DNA from 2 places in the Salinicola sp. V024 genome. Region 2 is predicted to be linked to the other one. Evidence: predicted binding sites of a transcription regulator. Region 2 holds the regulator's gene; the other holds the start of a gene.

Region 1 (8,356 bases), on a different contig from region 2:
TTCGAGCAGGTAGTAGTACCAGGGTTCGAGATGAGCCCAGGAGTCGGCATAGCGCTGGCCGGTCTGCTTGAACAGGATATTGTCGCGATACGCGGCCAGAGAGGGATCGTCGCCCCATGTCGCCATGACGGTCATCGGCACCGCCCAGGCGGCAACGCATAGCAGCATGACGGCGATGCCCTGAATGGCATCCTTGAGTTTGAGGCGTGTGATTTGCCCGCGAGCGTTTTTGCGAAAATCGCTTGAATAGCCTAGCCATAGCCAGGCCGGCAATAGCGTCAGTGGGAGAATACCGACGCCTTTGGTGATGATGCCGAGCCCCATCGCCGCCCAACCGATCAGCCACCAGCCCCTGGCAGGCCCGAGTAGCGCGTGTCGCAACAGCCCATAAGTCGCCAACGTCGTGCAGAACGTCAGCATCATGTCGATCTGTGCCGTTTTGGCCTGCAGCACGAACTGAAAGGCCGTCAGCAGAGCCAGGCCGGAGAGCAGCGCGACGCGTCGGCCGTGCAGGCGCCGACACAGATCGATGACCAGCAGCAAGGTACCGAAGCCGGCCAGCGTCGTGGGTATCAGAAAGCCCCAGCGCACGGAACCGGTGAGCCAAATGCTTAGTGCTGACGCCCACATGAACACCGGCGGTTTGTCGGGGTAGAGTTCACCGCCGCGATGCGGGAACCAGAATTGCCCGGTGCGCAGCATTTCCAGCGCATTGAGCGCGAAACGCGGCTCGTCGGCCGGCCACGGATCACGCAGCCCGATGCCGATACCCAGCAGCACGATGGCCATCAGCAACAATAGGAACCAGGCACGCCGATAGTGCGCCTGTGAGGGGTCGGTCCAAAAGCGTCGCATGGGCTGATACGTGGGGTGGCGCATGGAATGAAAAGTTCCGTTCAAGAGTTCGAGACATCGTCGGAAATTGCGCCTTTGGTGGAATCCGTCTGGCGTTTCTCGCGTCGAATCAGCATCAGATTGCGAATATAGATGATCAAACCGGAGCCCTGGCCGGCAATGAACACCGGATCGCGACGGTAGATGGCGTAGGCGAGCAGCGTCGCGCCACCGCCCAGGCTGAAGAACCAGAAGGCGACCGGTATGATGCTGCGTCTGGCGCGTTCGCTGGCGAGCCACTGGATGACGAAGCGCGCCGAGAACAGTGCCTGACCGACGAAGCCGATAGCGACCCACAGCCACTCTTGATTCATGATGCTGGTGCCTCCCTGTTCGCGTCCGTCCCATTTTCGTTCGCCTCGGCCGCCGGCGTGGGCGTGTCGACGAGCGCCGCCGGCAACCGGCTACGTCGACGTAGCCACATGACGCCGATCATGTCCACGATCCCCACCCACAGCCGATTGTTGAGGCCATAGTGAGACTCGCCCGTGCCGCGAGGGCGGTGATTGACCGGAACGGAGACGCACGAGCCACCTTGGGCACGAACCAGGGCCGGCAGGAATCGGTGCATATGATCGAAGTAGGGTAGCGAAACGAAGGTATCGCGGTGGATCACCTTGAGGCCGCAGCCGGTATCCGGTGTTGCGTCATCGAGCAAAGCCGAGCGAACGCGGTTGGCAACCTTGGAAGAAACGCGTTTGATCCAGTCATCGCGGCGGTTGGTGCGGTGGCCGGCGACCAGCGTAACGTCTCCCTGTTGGGCTCGTTCGAACAGCTTTGGAAGGTCCGCCGGATCATTCTGGCCATCACCATCCAGCGTACCCAGCCAGGTTCCTCGGGCCGACCATGCCGCCTGCCATACCGAAGTGCTTTGTCCCGCGCTGCGAGCATGGCGCAACGGGCGCAAGCGTGAATCCTGCGCCGCGCGATGCGCCAGCATCTCCCAGGTACCGTCCGTCGAGGCATCGTCGACCACGATGACTTCATGATCGACGGAGGAGAGCGCCTGACTGATTTCATCGAGCAGGCTGGGGAGATTGCCGACTTCGTCCTTGGCCGGAATCAACACCGACAGCAACGGCGAATGAATGGGTGAATGATCGGACGAATGGCCGAGGGTATGACTGGCGGGGCCGATTTGAGTGCTGGGTTGATGAAGAGACGAGTGCATGGGCAACTATTTCCTGGCGATGAAACCATCTGTCTTTATGGACGTATTGCTTGTGAAGCTCAAACCAGGCTTGACCCACTGGCAGCCGAAGAAAGCAGGAGCGGTATGGTGCCAATGGTCGCGGGCCAAGCTTAACGAAAGCTTAACCTGTATGGAGAGAAACGAATGCCTGGATTGGACGCGTCATCGAATTCCGTCAGCCGCCGGAGATCCGGCGCTCCAGATGCAACCAAGGCTACCACGCCGATCAACGAGCGTTCTGAACCTAAAGCTTATTCAGAGGTTGCTTTATAGGTGCAACCAATAAACGCTTGCGCAAGCGCTTCACATCAACTGCTAATCTCGCAATACAGACATGCCACTTTATCGTTCAGCTTCGTGGAGAAAAAGCCATTGAAAATCAATCGAGCGGGATCTCAGCCGTCGAGACCAGGTGCTGAGGATTATTTCACGGGGACGGTGCGCATCGATCCGTTGTTCAGCGCCGAAGCGCCAGGACGCACCAGTGGCGCCGCCGTGACTTTCGAACCTAGCGCGCGGACGGCTTGGCATACCCATCCCGCGGGTCAAACGCTGATCGTGACGGCCGGATTGGGCAGAGTTCAGCGTGAAGGCGGCCCTATCGAGGAAATTCGCCCCGGTGACGTCGTCTGGTTCCCCGCAGGTGAAAAGCACTGGCATGGGGCGTCACCCGATGTCGCGATGACGCATATCGCGATTCAGGAATCGATCGATGGAAGTCCGGTAATGTGGATGGAGAAGGTCAGGGACGAGGTCTACCAAGGGAAGTAATGACCCGACTACTGGGTTAACCGAACAAATCCTGCTGGGCGTGAGGTGCTCGGAATTGCGTGGTATCCAGGCCCGCTTCCGCGCGTCGTTCCAGACCCAGGCGCAAGGCCGTGCGGCGAAAACGCTGGCCGATCATGTCGACGAATATTCCGTCGCCCCGCATGCGGTGGCCAAAGCGGCTGTCGTTGTTCTCACCGCCGCGAGATTGACGGATCAGGCTCATCACCTTGCCCGCGCGTTCCGGATAGTGCTCATCCAACCAGGCTTCGAACAGCGGGGAGACTTCTCTTGGCAGTCGCAACAGTGTCCAGCTGGCGGTCCGGGCGCCGGCCTCAGCCGCCCGCGCCAGCAGCGTCTCGATCTCGCAGTCGTTGATGGCGGGGATCACCGGCGCCACCAGCACGCCCACCGGGACCCCGGCTTCATGCAGCTCCCGGATGACCTTGAGGCGTGCCGCCGGGGAAGCGGTGCGCGGCTCCAGCGTGCGCTTCAGCTCGTTGTCGAGCGAGGTCAGGCTGACGAAGACACGGACCAGCCGCTCCCGGGCCATCTCGGCGAGTAGCTCCCGGTCGCGCAGAATCAGCGCGCTCTTGGTCACCAGCGTGACCGGATGGCGACACGCCAGCAGCAGTTCCAGCAACGAACGCGTCGTGCCATGTTGTGCCTCGATCGGCTGGTAGCAGTCGGTATTGCCGGAAAGATTGATCGGCCGGCAGACATACCCAGGTTTGCACAGCTCCTCGCGCAATCGATCCGCCATGCCAGTCTTGGCGATCAGGCGCGTCTCGAAATCGATGCCGGGAGACAGGTCCCAGTAGGCGTGGCTGGGGCGGGCATAGCAGTAAATGCAGCCGTGCTCGCAGCCGCGATAGGGATTGAGCGAGCGGTCGAAGCCAAGGTCCGGCGACTGATTCCAGGAAAGCGCCGAGCGAGGCGCCTCGAGCTGAACCTGGGTGGCGATCCGGCCAGGCACCTCTTCCTCCCACCAACTGTCGTCTTCCGCGATGCTGTGAGTCGGTTGGAAACGGTTGTCGGGATTGTAGGTCGCCCCACGGCCCTTAATTGGCCGGGAAGGGCGAGAGGGAGACGACATGGCAGCGACTCCTGTGGTGGGCGCTTGGTAACTGTTTATTTATACAGTATTGTGAGCCAGCCGTGTCAATTCGGCAAGCGGAGATGCTGCGCCCGCTCGGCCGTCTTCTTCCCGATTTTATGTGCGTCCGATTCAGCTACAGATAATTTTTTTGCCCGCCAAGATTTTTTATGACGGTTTAATAGACGTTTAGATTTTGTTTGAGCTCAATGCTGTCTACCGGTCGACTTACGAAAAAGTTTGTCTTCATGATTAAAGATTGATGCCGTTATTTCTTGATCAAGGAGCACGGCAGTCTTAACCGGACCTTAAATAGGGGAAGATATTTTACTGAGGTTGGTAATTTTACCTTAAGACGCCCCCATCATTATCCGCCTTCTAAAGCCAGCCCAGCCATGGAGAGCTGACAATCCGACTTTAGAGAGGCCAAACCTTAGTGAAGACAACGACCGATCACTCCGTCATTCCTGCACGCAAAGGAGTGACGAGGATTCTGCACGCAGCGAAGTACTCCGCGGCAGGCCTTCGGCATGCGTGGCAACAGGAAGCAGCATTCCGGCAGGAGGTGGTTTTCTGTGTGCTATGTCTTCCTGTCGTGTTGATGGTGGATGTCTCAGGGTTGGAAAGAGCCATGCTCTTCGGCACGGCGGTAATGGTCGTTGTTGTCGAGCTGATAAATTCAGCGCTCGAAGCCGTGGTGGATCGGATCGGGTTTGAATATCACCCTCTTAGCGGTAACGCCAAAGACATGGGGTCGGCATCCGTTTTCATAAGCCTGTTTTTGATGGTGGGAGTATGGCTATGCATACTCCTGTAAATTTTGAACGCCATCTTTTGAGACTGTTTTATGGGTGGCTTTTTTTTGCTCCTGTTTTAATGCTGTTCAAACTTTACGGCGTTGATTTTTACATTGCCGATTATTTTTATTACCTGGAAGGCGGGCAGTGGTTGCTAAAGGACAATGTCATCGCCAAATCCGTTTTTCACGATGACGGTCGTGTCTTGAGCGAGTTGATGGGTGTATTGCTGATAGGGTTTACCGTGACCGCTTTCCTGAAAGAAAGCCTGAGTCACTGGCGACGCCCTCTGCTTTATCTGATTGCGGCCGTCACGGCATCGACCGTAACGGTGAGTGTTATCAAGCACGCGATCAGCATGGAATGCCCTTGGGATCTGGCACGCTACGGCGGTGACCTGCCTTTTATTGGTCTCTTGGAAACCCGGCCTGTCGGCATGCCCGACACAGCGTGTTTTCCCGCAGGGCACGCCAGTGCCGGATACGCCTGGGTGGCCCTGTACTTCTGCCTCGCCGTCAGAGCGACGTGCTGGAAATACGTTGGCCTTGCCCTAGGGCTGGGTATGGGCCTGGTCTTTGGTGTCGATCAGCAACTCAGAGGCGCCCACTTTTTATCCCATGATCTGTTCACGCTCATGATCTGTTGGACATGTAGCACCGTCTTGGGATGGCTGATGTTGAGAAAAATCGGTATTGGCCCCGAATCGAGTAGAGCACATGGTTCAGCGAACTCCCGTCACGATTCACGCCTCGGTTATCACGCAAAAAGGGGGGAGGCATGAGCAAAATCGTTGGCTTTCTGAGTCGTCGCCCTGTCATTAGCCCTGAACTTCTGACGTTAATCGTCTCGATATCGTTTACGCTTTTTTATAACGGCGCGTTCTGGGGGAAGGTATTTGAGCTGCACTCCCCAGGGCTGCCAGGGTCGTGGTTGACCCTGATAGGGTATGGGGTGTTGATGACCCTGATCCAATATGTGGTCTTTATGCTGTTTGCGACACGTTATACTGTCAAGCCGGTTCTGATGGTATTGATGCTGATTGCAGCCAGTGTCAGTTATTTTACGGCTAGTTATCACACCTATTTCGACACGACGATGGTCGTCAATACGTTACAGACGGACCCGCATGAGGTCGGTGAGTTATTGACGGTGGGACTTTTCAAGCATCTGCTTGTCTTTGCCGTATTACCCATCGTGATTCTGCTCAGGCTAAAGGTATCCAGCAGCGGCTGGAAGATGGCGCTCATCAGAAAGGTCGCTTATTTCTTGGGTGGCGTAGCCCTGTTGATCGGGAGCGCGCTGCTGATCTACCAAAGCCTATCTTCGGAGATGCGAAACAATCCAGAGATGCGCTATCTATTAACGCCTGGAAACTACATCGTCTCCCTGACCAGAGTGCTGACTGCCAATGAGAAGAGTCACCTCGAGAAAAAAATACCTTTGAGTGCTGAAGCAACCTACGTGGGCGACGTCAGGCTCAAGTTGATTGTTATGGTGGTGGGTGAGACGGCCCGCGCAGCCGACTGGGGGCTCAACGGTTATGATCGACAGACGACGCCGGAGCTTGCCAAGCGCGACCTGGTCAATTATCCCGATGTAAACTCCTGTGGTACGAGTACGGCCGTATCGGTCCCATGCATGTTTTCTCCCTGGGGGCGAGACAACTACGATGGCACCGCAATAGAACAACATGAGTCACTTCTGGACGTGCTGAAGCTGGCGGGCTTCGATGTGCTTTGGATCGACAATCAGTCAGGGTGTAAAGGCGTTTGCGATCGGGTGTCGAGTATCAAGACGGATTCATCAAAGCTTCAGTTGGGCTGTACTCAAGATGAATGCTTTGACGATACGCTGCGGGAAGCACTGGAAGAAAGAACTAAAGATCTCAAGAAGAACACCGTCATCGTTCTGCATGAGATGGGAAACCATGGTCCCAGCTATTATAAACGCTACCCCAAGTCGTATGAGAAGTTTACACCAGTGTGTCGCCAAGACGATCTCAGTCGATGTGATGCCCAAAGCATCAGGAACGCTTACGATAACGCGATCCTGTATAACGACCACGTCTTGTCCGGGATGATCGATTATCTGAAAAAGCAGGACACCTTCGATGCAACGTTGATTTACGCATCTGACCATGGCGAATCGCTGGGGGAGAATGGCGTTTATCTCCATGGGTTACCCTACTTGATTGCCCCTGACGAGCAGACGCATGTCCCCATGATCTGGTGGCTTTCCAAGTCTATCCTGCGCGATGAAGGAATCGACTACGGTTGCATTCAGTCGAATGCCACCTCGCATCATAGTCACGCCAATCTGTTTCATACCATCCTGGGGTTGGCGCAGGTCAAAACTGACGTATACGATCCGGGTTTGGATATGGCCGCTTCCTGTAAGTTGCCGTGATAAGTCAATGAGCCCCGATCGGGGCTCATGCTGATTTATTCAATCGAAGCGAATTAGCAGTCGTGTTTGATAGATCAGAGTGAGCTGTTCCAGTTCGGACTTGCCATGAAGCCCAAGGCTGTAGAGTGCCAATTTTTCAAGCTATGGAGTGACTATCCTTGATCGATTTCGTTTTACATCTGGATCAGTATCTCGAGATTCTGATTCAGCAGTACGGTATCTGGGTGTATGGCTTGCTGTTTGTTGTTCTTTTCTGTGAAACCGGGTTCGTTGTTACCCCATTCCTGCCCGGCGACTCTCTGCTATTCATCGCCGGCGCTTTCGCGGCTTTGGGTAGCCTCAACCCATGGCTACTGGGCATTCTCCTCTTTCTGGCTGCCGTACTCGGCGATACCGTCAACTACTGGATCGGCCGCACCTGGGGAACGCGTCTGTTTGCCAATCCTGACTCTAAGGTCTTCCGGCGCGACTATCTGCTGCGCACCGAGGATTTTTATGCCCGGCACGGCGGTAAAATGGTCACGTTAGCGCGGTTCGTGCCCATCATTCGTACCTTTGCACCCTTCGTGGCGGGACTGGGGCATATGCGCTATGCCCCGTTCCTGAGTTTCAACATGTTGGGCGCGCTACTATGGATCAGTATTCTGCTATCGCTGGGTTATTTCTTCGGCAATATCCCGTTTCTCAAACACAATATCGACTTATTCAGTTTTGGAATCATTGTTATCTCTTTGCTGCCGGTCGCGTTTGAAATGCTGCGTCATCGTCTGTCGAAATCATCGCATTGATGATATGTAGTGCAGCGAGACGAACAGCTCTTGGGAGTCGTCAATTGTGAAAGCTACCGCGCACAAGTCGTCCAGAATCCGCAAGTGGTTAACCTATGCTCTCGCGGGCATCGTTGTGCTGGTGTTGGCAGGCTCAGCGGTCGGCATGGTAATTCTGAAAAAGCATGGCTACTCGATCGCCGACTATCTTCCCGGCACGGTGGCTCATCAGGTTCCGCCTTATGTGCAAAACGTGACCCGCAATTCAGCTTCCTTGCTGTGGAATACCACGAAGCCAGGCGATACGAGTGTCAACTACGGGGTAACTTCGGATCTGGGCAATACGGTCTCCGGTCAGCCCGGGCTCAGACATGAGGTCAAACTAACCGGCTTGAAGGCGGATACCTTGTATTACTACCGGGTCCAGGATAGTGGC
Region 2 (8,356 bases):
GCTACTTCCGCATGCCCGGCAGCGAGAGTCGTGTCGGCTTCATTTCTCCCCATAGCCACAATTTCTGCAGCACTTGCAATCGTGTGCGCGTCACGGTCGAGGGCAGGTTGTTGCTCTGCTTGGGTAACGAGCACTCGGTGGATCTGCGCGATACCTTGCGTCGCTATCCGGGCGAACTGGAACCTCTCAAGGAGCAGATTATCGAGGCGATGGATTTGAAGCCGGAGCGTCATCATTTCTCGACGGACGGAGACGTGCAAGTTGTTCGCTTCATGAATATGACGGGTGGTTGAAGCGCTTTACCATTAACCCCGGAAAGTATTTGAATCAAAAAAGGCACGCTTAATAGGCGTGCCTTTTTTGATTTAATTTCTTGCCAAAAGGGGTGGTGAGAATATACTTTCAACAAAACATCCGGCCTAATGTCGTGTCGAAATCTAGCAAGGAGAGGACGATGTCCACCGAGTCTCTGGAACGCATCGCTCGTAATAAAAACGTTGCGCGTGCCGCTGCACGTCAACTGAGCATGGAGCAGTTACATAAGCTCTCCGAAGTCATCGTCGAAGTGATCGAACAGAAGCAGGAAGAAGATCACGAGCGTCTAAAGGAAGAGGCTGACAAGCAGAAGAAGCTGGCCGAAATCCGCGAGGCGATGAATAGCGCTGGATTGTCGATGGATGATCTGGTGGGAGAGCAGCCGCGCAAGCGTCGCGGCCGCCCGCCGAAGAATGCCAACAAAGGCTGAATCGGATCGCGATGTCCGGAACCTTATTCGCTATTGTCGCTAGCGGTAAGGTCATCTAGGTCAGACCGGGTGGGTGCTGGCCAGTCGAAAGAAGCGCGTTCGTTATACAACGGACGCGCTTTTTCTATCGATGATTCAGCGAGAAGATACCGAGCGCACTTCATATTCCGGCTGAGGGTCCGCAGGCATCAACTGCAGGTGGATTTCCGGCAGCGCCGGCAGTCGTTCGTGCAACCACTCGCGTAGAGGGCCAAAGAGCTGCTGGCGCAGTTGTAATAGCGTTTCGGCCGGAATCATGTCGATTCGATCATCCAGCCAGTCGGCCAGCGCCTCTTCGTCGAGCGGTAGCGCAACTTCGCTATCCCACAGCAGTCGGCCGATGCGGGTCCAACCGGTTTCGGTCGGCAGCACGTTGAGCGCCAGCGACAATGTCAACGCATGCTGGCGGGCCGATACCGGCGACGTTCGTTCACCGGGTCGCATGCGTGAGGCGATCAACTGAGGTCGCAAATGATGCTGGTCTTTCATTACCAGCGTCTCGGATTCCAGCGCCAGCACGTTGCCGTTATTGACCAATTGGGGGACATGGATGCCGAGCGCCGTAGCCAGTTCGCGATGGGCTTCCTGGTGTGTGGCTTCGCCATGGACCGGCAGCAACATCTTCGGCTGCAGCCAGGCATAGAGTTGGCGCAGTTCCTCGCGAGCCGGGTGCCCAGAGGCATGGAGCGCGGGGTCCGTGTGTTCGTCATGGATGTTGACGCCGATTCGCTTGAAGCCGGCCTTGAGGCGACCGATGAGTCGCTCGTTGCCGGGAATGGCGCGAGCCGAAAAGATCACGTCGTCCTGGGGCTGTAGATCGACGGCAGAGTGTCGGCCCTGCGCCATCCGCGATAGCGCCGAACGCGGCTCGCCCTGACTGCCGGTGGCGATGATCAGCACTTCCTCGGGTAGCAGATAACCCAGATCATGCGCCGGGACCCGAGGGGGAAAGTCGTCCAGATAGCCGAGCTGGAGCGCAATCGCGACCATGCGCTCCATCGAGCGGCCGAGCAGCGCGACTCGTCGCCCAGTGTGTTCTGCGATCTTCCCCAGCGCCTTGATCCGCGCAATGTTGCTGGCGAAGCAACTGACGATGACACGCCCGCGACAATTCTCGATGACCGCTTCCAGCGCGCTGGCAGCTTCCGTTTCGCTGCGTGAATGCCCTTCGACATCGGCGTTGGTCGAATCGGCCACGACCAGGTCGACCGGCGCCAATGCCTTGAACTGGGCAGCGGAGAGCGGCGCGCCGATGAGCGGTCGCTCGTCCAGTTTCCAGTCGCCGGTGTGCAGGATGCGGTGGCGGGGCGTAATGATCGAGAGCGCGCAACTCTCCGGTATCGAGTGCGTTACCGGCAGGAAGGTTACCTCGAACGAACCGATGGCGACGCAGGCGCCGGGTTGAATCGGCTTGAGGGCATCGGTCCTGAGGCCCTGTTCGAGAAATTTGCTACGCAGCATTTCGATCGCGAACGGAGTGGCATAGACCGGGCAGTTCCAGCGCGGCCAGATCCAGGCGAGAGCGCCCAGATGATCCTCATGGCCGTGGGTGATGAAGACCGCCGAGGGCACCATGGCATTGGTCGCCAGATGTTCGATATCGGGAATCTGCAAAGGCTGATCCGGCAGGTCCTGGCGGATCATCATCCCGCAATCGACGCCAATCCAGTTGCCGTCATAGCCGTAGAGCGACAGGTTCATGCCGATTTCACCGCAGCCACCCAGGGGATGGAACAGCAGCGGTGGGTAAGAGCGGGGGCGTATCTGCGCGCGCGGACGGAACATCGGCATCCTTAAAGGGTGAAATCTGGTTTCACTATAAGTCATGCCTCTCGGCCCGCTCAAACCTCGCGTTGCGCTGGCCGTCATCGAGGGATCGGGTACAATGCGGCCCGGCGAGGTGTCAGGCGGGCCACAGCGACGTTATACCCTGCACGTCTGTCAGGCGTTTATAGTCGGCGCGTCGGCCGGGATTGCGTTTCTGCGTCAGGCAGAGCGCCCTCGTTTTACCAAGCAGTCTCGGCGATGCCTGTGGCAGCTTCCCGATTGCCGAGCCACTCGATGTGCATCGGGGTTTTATGGAGAGGTTTCACGGGAAGGTTTCATGGTGAGCTGCCATGACGTTTGGCCATACCCGAATCGTGACCGTTTCGCGTCGTGTCCTGATCCCGTCGTATGTTTATATTTCGAATTTCTCTGATCTGAATTTCCCTGACTCGAGTTTTCTGCATTCGAGCCACCCAGCAGGAGTCGCGCGAGAGTTATGTCGCACCATTATCGTCTGATCGTCTCATGCCCCGATCGCGTCGGGATCGTCTCTCGCGTGGCAGGATTCATCGCGGCACAAAACGGTTCGATCATCGAAGCCAACCAGCACTCCGACCTGGACGTCGGACGCTTCTTCATGCGTTACGATATTCAGTCGGACACCTTGAGTGCCGAGGCCTTTCGGCAAGCGTTCGCGCCCATTGCCGAAGCGTTCGAGATGACCTGGCGGCTCACCGATTCCGCCCGCCGTCAGCGCGTGGTCATCATGGTCTCGCGAGAATCCCACTGTCTGGTCGATCTGCTCTATCGCTGGTCGGTCGGGGAGCTCGACTGCGATATTCCCTGCGTGATCTCCAACCATGAGGCGTTGCGCTCGCTGGTGGAGTGGTACGGGATAGCGTTTCATCACGTCCCGGTGGATCCCGACGACAAGGCTCCCGCCTTTGCCGAGACCGAACGTCTGATCGAGGCCGCACAGGCCGATAGCGTGGTACTCGCCCGGTACATGCAGATCCTGCCACCCGATATCTGCCAGCGCTATGCGGGCCGGGTGATCAATATCCATCACAGCTTCCTGCCGTCCTTCGCCGGCGCCAAACCGTACCACCAGGCGTTCGAGCGCGGCGTCAAGCTGATCGGAGCCACCTGTCACTTCGTCACCGAGGATCTGGACGCCGGGCCGATCATCGAGCAGGACATCCAGCGCGTGTCGCACTGCCACACGCCCCAGGATCTGGTGCGCCTGGGCCGCGACGTGGAAAAGGCCGTGCTCGCCCGCGGCTTGCGCTGGCACCTGCAGGATCGGGTGCTCATTCAGGGTAACAAGACCGTGGTTTTTTCCTGACGCCGCTAGCGCCGAGAACGGTCGCCCGACGCGAGGAGACGAGCGACGGCGGGCTGCGAGGTGGCAGCGAGAGACGCGAGGCGATAACGCTCAGACCGCGTCCGTCGGGTCGATGTCCTCGAACAGCGTCAGCTGACGTTGATCCTGCTCCGGAAGCAGGCGCACGCCGACGCCCAACAGTCTGACCGGCCGTTCCCCGCGATGCCAGGCGCTCTCGAGCAGCTCGTGAAATCGCGCGTCGATAATCCCGCTGGCGCCGGTTTCCTGGGTGGTGCTGGCGAAGTCGTTGAAACGTACCTTGATGAACTGCTTGTTGATGGCGGGATCGCCGTGCCTCGCCAGCCGTTCGTGCAGTTTCTCGATCAGCGGTATCAGCGCCTGATGGCAACTGGCCAGCGCCGGTAGATCGCGATCATAGGTGGTTTCCACGCTGACCGACTTGCGTTCGCGGGAGACATTGACCGGTCGCTCGTCGATACCTTGGGCCAGTTCGTGAAGGCGCTGCCCGAACTTGCCGAACTGATCGAGTAATCGGTCCAGCGGCTGGGCGCGTAAATCGGCGCAGTTGGCGATGCCCAGCGAGTCGAGCTTGGCGGCGGTGGCCGGCCCGACGCCGTGGAGTTTCTTGACCGGCAGGTCGGTGATGAAGGACTCCGTCTGCTCGGGGGGAATCACGAACAGGCCGTCGGGTTTGTCCCAGTCGCTGGCTATCTTGGCAAGAAACTTGTTGGGCGCGACTCCGACCGAGATCACGATGCCGGTTCTCTCCAACGCTTCCTGCTTCAGCCACTGGGCCATCCAGGTAGCACTGCCTTGAAATCGGGTGACCTCGGTGACGTCGAGGTAGGCCTCGTCGAGAGACAGCGGTTCGACCCACGGTGTCAGTTCATGGAAGATGGCCTGAATCTGTTGGGAGACATCTCGGTACTTGTTGAAGTCTGGCGGCAGAATTTTCAGCTGAGGGCAGAGTCGCAATGCTCTGGCCGTGGGCATGGCCGAATGCACGCCGTAGTGTCGAGCGGGATAGTTGCAGGTCGCCACAACACCACGACGATCGGCGCTGCCGCCGATCGCCAGAGGGACTTCCTTCAGCGCGGGATCGTCGCGCATTTCGACAGCGGCGTAGAAACAGTCGCAGTCGGCGTGCAGAATCTTGCGCATGTCGCTAGAAGAGCACGATCAATGCAGGCCGGCGCCGTTGCCGCCACGGATGACGCCGACGCCAAGCCCTTCGATTTCGAGATGCTGATGCTCGAGGTCGATCACGATCGGTTCGAAGTCGGGATTCTCGGCGAGCAGCGTGACGCGGCGCCCTTCACGCTGGAAGCGTTTGACGGTGACATCGTCCTCGAGCCTTGCGACGACGATCTGGCCATTGCGAATCTGCTGAGTACGGTGAACGGCGAGCAGGTCGCCATCGAAAATACCGGCGTCTTTCATGGAGAGACCGCGAACTCTCAGCAGATAGTCCGCGCTCGGCGAGAAATAGTCAGCCGGTAGCGGGCAGTAGCGATCGATATGTTCGGTGGCGAGCATCGGGCTACCGGCGGCTACGCTCCCGATGATCGGCAGGCCGAGGGGGGAAGCCTCCTCCGGTTCGGGCTCGACGGCACTCGCCGGCAGACGAATGCCGCGGGAAGTGCCCGGGATCATCCGAATCACGCCTTTGCGATCCAGTGCGCGCAGATGCTCTTCCGCGGCATTGGGGGACCGAAATCCCAGTGCGCGGGCGATTTCGGCGCGCGTCGGTGGGTAACCGAATTCGCTCATTGTCTTGACGATAAAGTCATAGACATTCTGCTGCCGTGCGGTGAGGGGTCTCGCCATCGGTCTCTCCCTTGCCCGTGTCGCTATGTCAGTCAGGCGTGTGCGGGCCTGTTGAATTGCCAGGCATGTGCGGGCCTGTCGAATTGCCAGGCATGTGCGGGCCTGTCGAATTGCCAGGCATGTACTGGCCTGTTGAATCGCCAGGCGTTTCGAACCTGGCATGCGACCAGGCGTGTTCATGTATACAGCCTGGAATTGTATCCAGTCATCTTCGATGAGGGAAGGGGCTTTATCGCTCCAGACTGGACCTGGCGATGGGCTGGCCGAATGCCTGATTGTGCGGGCTGTCCCCGAATGATTAGAATCATGACCGTTCTAAGTCGTTGTTCTCAGGCGCGAGGTATGAGATGGCTCCACCCGATACCGTTACTCGCATTCTCGATACGGCGGAGATCCTGTTCGCCGAGAAGGGTTTCGCAGAAACCTCGCTGCGCAACATCACTACCCGGGCCAAGGTGAACCTGGCTGCGGTGAACTACCATTTCGGATCCAAGAAGTCGCTGATCCAGGCGGTATTCGCCCGCTACCTCGATCCGTTCGCGGCGCGTCTCAATACGGCGCTCGATGAACTGGAGTCCCGCTATCGAGGTAAGCAGATCCCGCTCGAGGTCCTGCTCGAGCAGCTCGCCACCAGCGTTCTGGAGGTGCCCGCCGAGCGCAATAGCCTCAAGATATTCATGAAGCTGCTCGGGCTCGCCTATACCCAGGCTCAGGGGCATCTGCGGCGTTATATTCAGGAGCACTACGGCGAAACCTTTCATCGCTTCGTCGAGTGCCTGCGCCTGGCAACGCCGGATTTACCGGACGTCGAGCGATTCTGGCGGCTGCATTTCATGCTGGGCACGGTGGTATTCACGCTCTCCGGCCTGGATGCGCTGCGCGATATCGCCGACAACGAATATCAGGATCATATGACGGTACGCGAGCTAATCCGGCATCTGCGCCCGGTGGTGGTTGCCGGCATGCAGGCGCCGCTCCCCGCTGCGCTGGAGGCGCACGCACCGCTGGCCGATTGAAGCGATAGAACCGACGCCACAAGGCGGATGCCATAGGGCGCCAGAACAGGGCGTCGAAACAGGGCGTCAGAACAGGACGTCGGAATCGCGTGTCCGGATAGCCTTGCGTCACGCTGCCTCTGTCATGCGTCTTCGGTGTCGTCTAGAATCGGGCGCTCAATGGTCTCAGGTGTTTGCTATGACTCAACCTCTCGGTCCGGTCATGCTGGATGTGGAAGGCACGCGGCTGCGTGATGAGGAGCGCCAGTTGATCTCCCGCCCGGAGGTCGGTGGCGTCTTGCTGTTTGCCAGAAATACGCCGGATGTCGCCACCACCCAGGCGCTGATCGGCCAGATTCGCGAATGTCGTCCCGATATCCTGGTGGCCGTCGATCAGGAAGGTGGCCGCGTACAGCGCCTGAAGGATGGCGTGACGCAGATACCGGCCATGGCGACGCTGGGTCGTCAGTTCGCCGAGTCTCCCGAGGCCGCACTGACGCTGACGCAGGATACCGGTTGGCTGCTGGGCATGGAGATGGCGGCCTGCGGTTTCGATCTGACCTTTGCCCCGGTCCTCGACCTCGATGACGATCAGTCGCCGGCGATCGGCTCGCGCAGCTTTTCGCCGGATCCCGAAGTGGTGAGCGCGCTGGCTGGCGCTTTCGTCGATGGGCTGCACGAATCGGGCCTGGTCGCGATCGGCAAGCATTTCCCGGGTCACGGCGGGGCGCGTCAGGATTCTCATTTCAAGATCGCTGAAGATCCACGGCCGTTGGCCGCTCTGCGAGAGCACGACCTGATCCCGTTCGCCCGGCTGGCAGGCAAGCTCGACGGCATCATGCCGGCCCACGTCATTTATTCCGCCTTCGACGATCGCCCGGCCGGTTTCTCCCCCAGCTGGCTGGGCATGCTGCGCGAAGAGCTGGGTTTCAAGGGCGCGATCTTCTCGGATGATTTGACGATGGCCGCGGCCCACACCGCCGGAACGCCGGGTGAACGCGCCGAGGCGGCCTGGAATGCCGGTTGCGATATGGCGGTGATCTGCAATGCCCCTGCCGACGCCCGCGCGGTGGTCGCTGCCTGCGAAGGGCGCCAGGCCCAGCGCATCGCCAAACTGCGTTACGCCCGCGCCCGGCCCAGTCTTGAGTCACTGGCGGCCATCTCCCGCTGGCGGCGGACCCATGCCCGTCTCAAGGCGCTCAACGAGTCCGAATGAGCGATAGTGGATATTGATATTTTCTACGGTGGCAGCGTCCGGGTCTGTCGCCGTGTTTTTCATGGTGAATGGTAAACAATGACTGACTCCCCACCGATTGATGCCCTGAGTTCGATGCAGGAAGTGATGGACAACGCAGACTGCCTGATCGACCAGGTTCAGGTCGAGCAGGCGCTGGATCGCATGGCAGCCGACATCACCCGCGAGCTGGGCGATAAGCTTCCGGTCTTCTACTGCGTCATGAATGGCGGTCTGATCACGACCGGGCACTTGCTGACCCGGCTCGGATTTCCGTTGGAAGTCGACTATCTCCATGCCACACGATATCGCGGCGGCATTCGGGGCGGCGAACTGTTCTGGCGCGTTTCGCCGGAAGTACCGATGGCCGGCCGTCATGTGGTGATCGTCGATGACATCCTCGA

The links. Region 2 encodes LexA, which represses DNA repair genes until DNA is damaged. Its sites were predicted from a motif close to TACTGTNTANNTANACAGTA; they were not measured.
Region 1: a site for LexA is predicted at 3,980-3,999, ahead of ACUN9V_RS03815 (PA0069 family radical SAM protein). Genes of this name have one in related genera too.

Annotation. Positions count from the first base shown of each region.
Region 1 is NZ_JBQXYB010000002.1:53,239-61,594, forward strand. Features, by position in the region: gene ACUN9V_RS03795 (ArnT family glycosyltransferase) at 1-855, opposite strand, end outside; gene ACUN9V_RS03800 (lipid-A-disaccharide synthase N-terminal domain-containing protein) at 897-1,208, opposite strand; gene ACUN9V_RS03805 (glycosyltransferase) at 1,205-2,065, opposite strand; gene ACUN9V_RS03810 ((R)-mandelonitrile lyase) at 2,444-2,857, shown strand; gene ACUN9V_RS03815 (PA0069 family radical SAM protein) at 2,874-3,950, opposite strand; gene ACUN9V_RS03820 (diacylglycerol kinase) at 4,516-4,767, shown strand; gene ACUN9V_RS03825 (phosphatase PAP2 family protein) at 4,752-5,528, shown strand; gene ACUN9V_RS03830 (phosphoethanolamine transferase) at 5,525-7,153, shown strand; gene ACUN9V_RS03835 (DedA family protein) at 7,312-7,941, shown strand; gene ACUN9V_RS03840 (purple acid phosphatase family protein) at 7,988-8,356, shown strand, end outside.
Region 2 is NZ_JBQXYB010000005.1:164,853-173,208, forward strand. Features, by position in the region: gene moaA (GTP 3',8-cyclase MoaA) at 1-293, shown strand, start outside; gene ACUN9V_RS10100 (H-NS family histone-like protein) at 455-745, shown strand; gene ACUN9V_RS10105 (ribonuclease J) at 881-2,569, opposite strand; gene purU (formyltetrahydrofolate deformylase) at 3,048-3,896, shown strand; gene dinB (DNA polymerase IV) at 3,987-5,057, opposite strand; gene lexA (transcriptional repressor LexA) at 5,076-5,723, opposite strand; gene ACUN9V_RS10125 (TetR/AcrR family transcriptional regulator) at 6,071-6,739, shown strand; gene nagZ (beta-N-acetylhexosaminidase) at 6,918-7,934, shown strand; gene ACUN9V_RS10135 (hypoxanthine-guanine phosphoribosyltransferase) at 8,013-8,356, shown strand, end outside.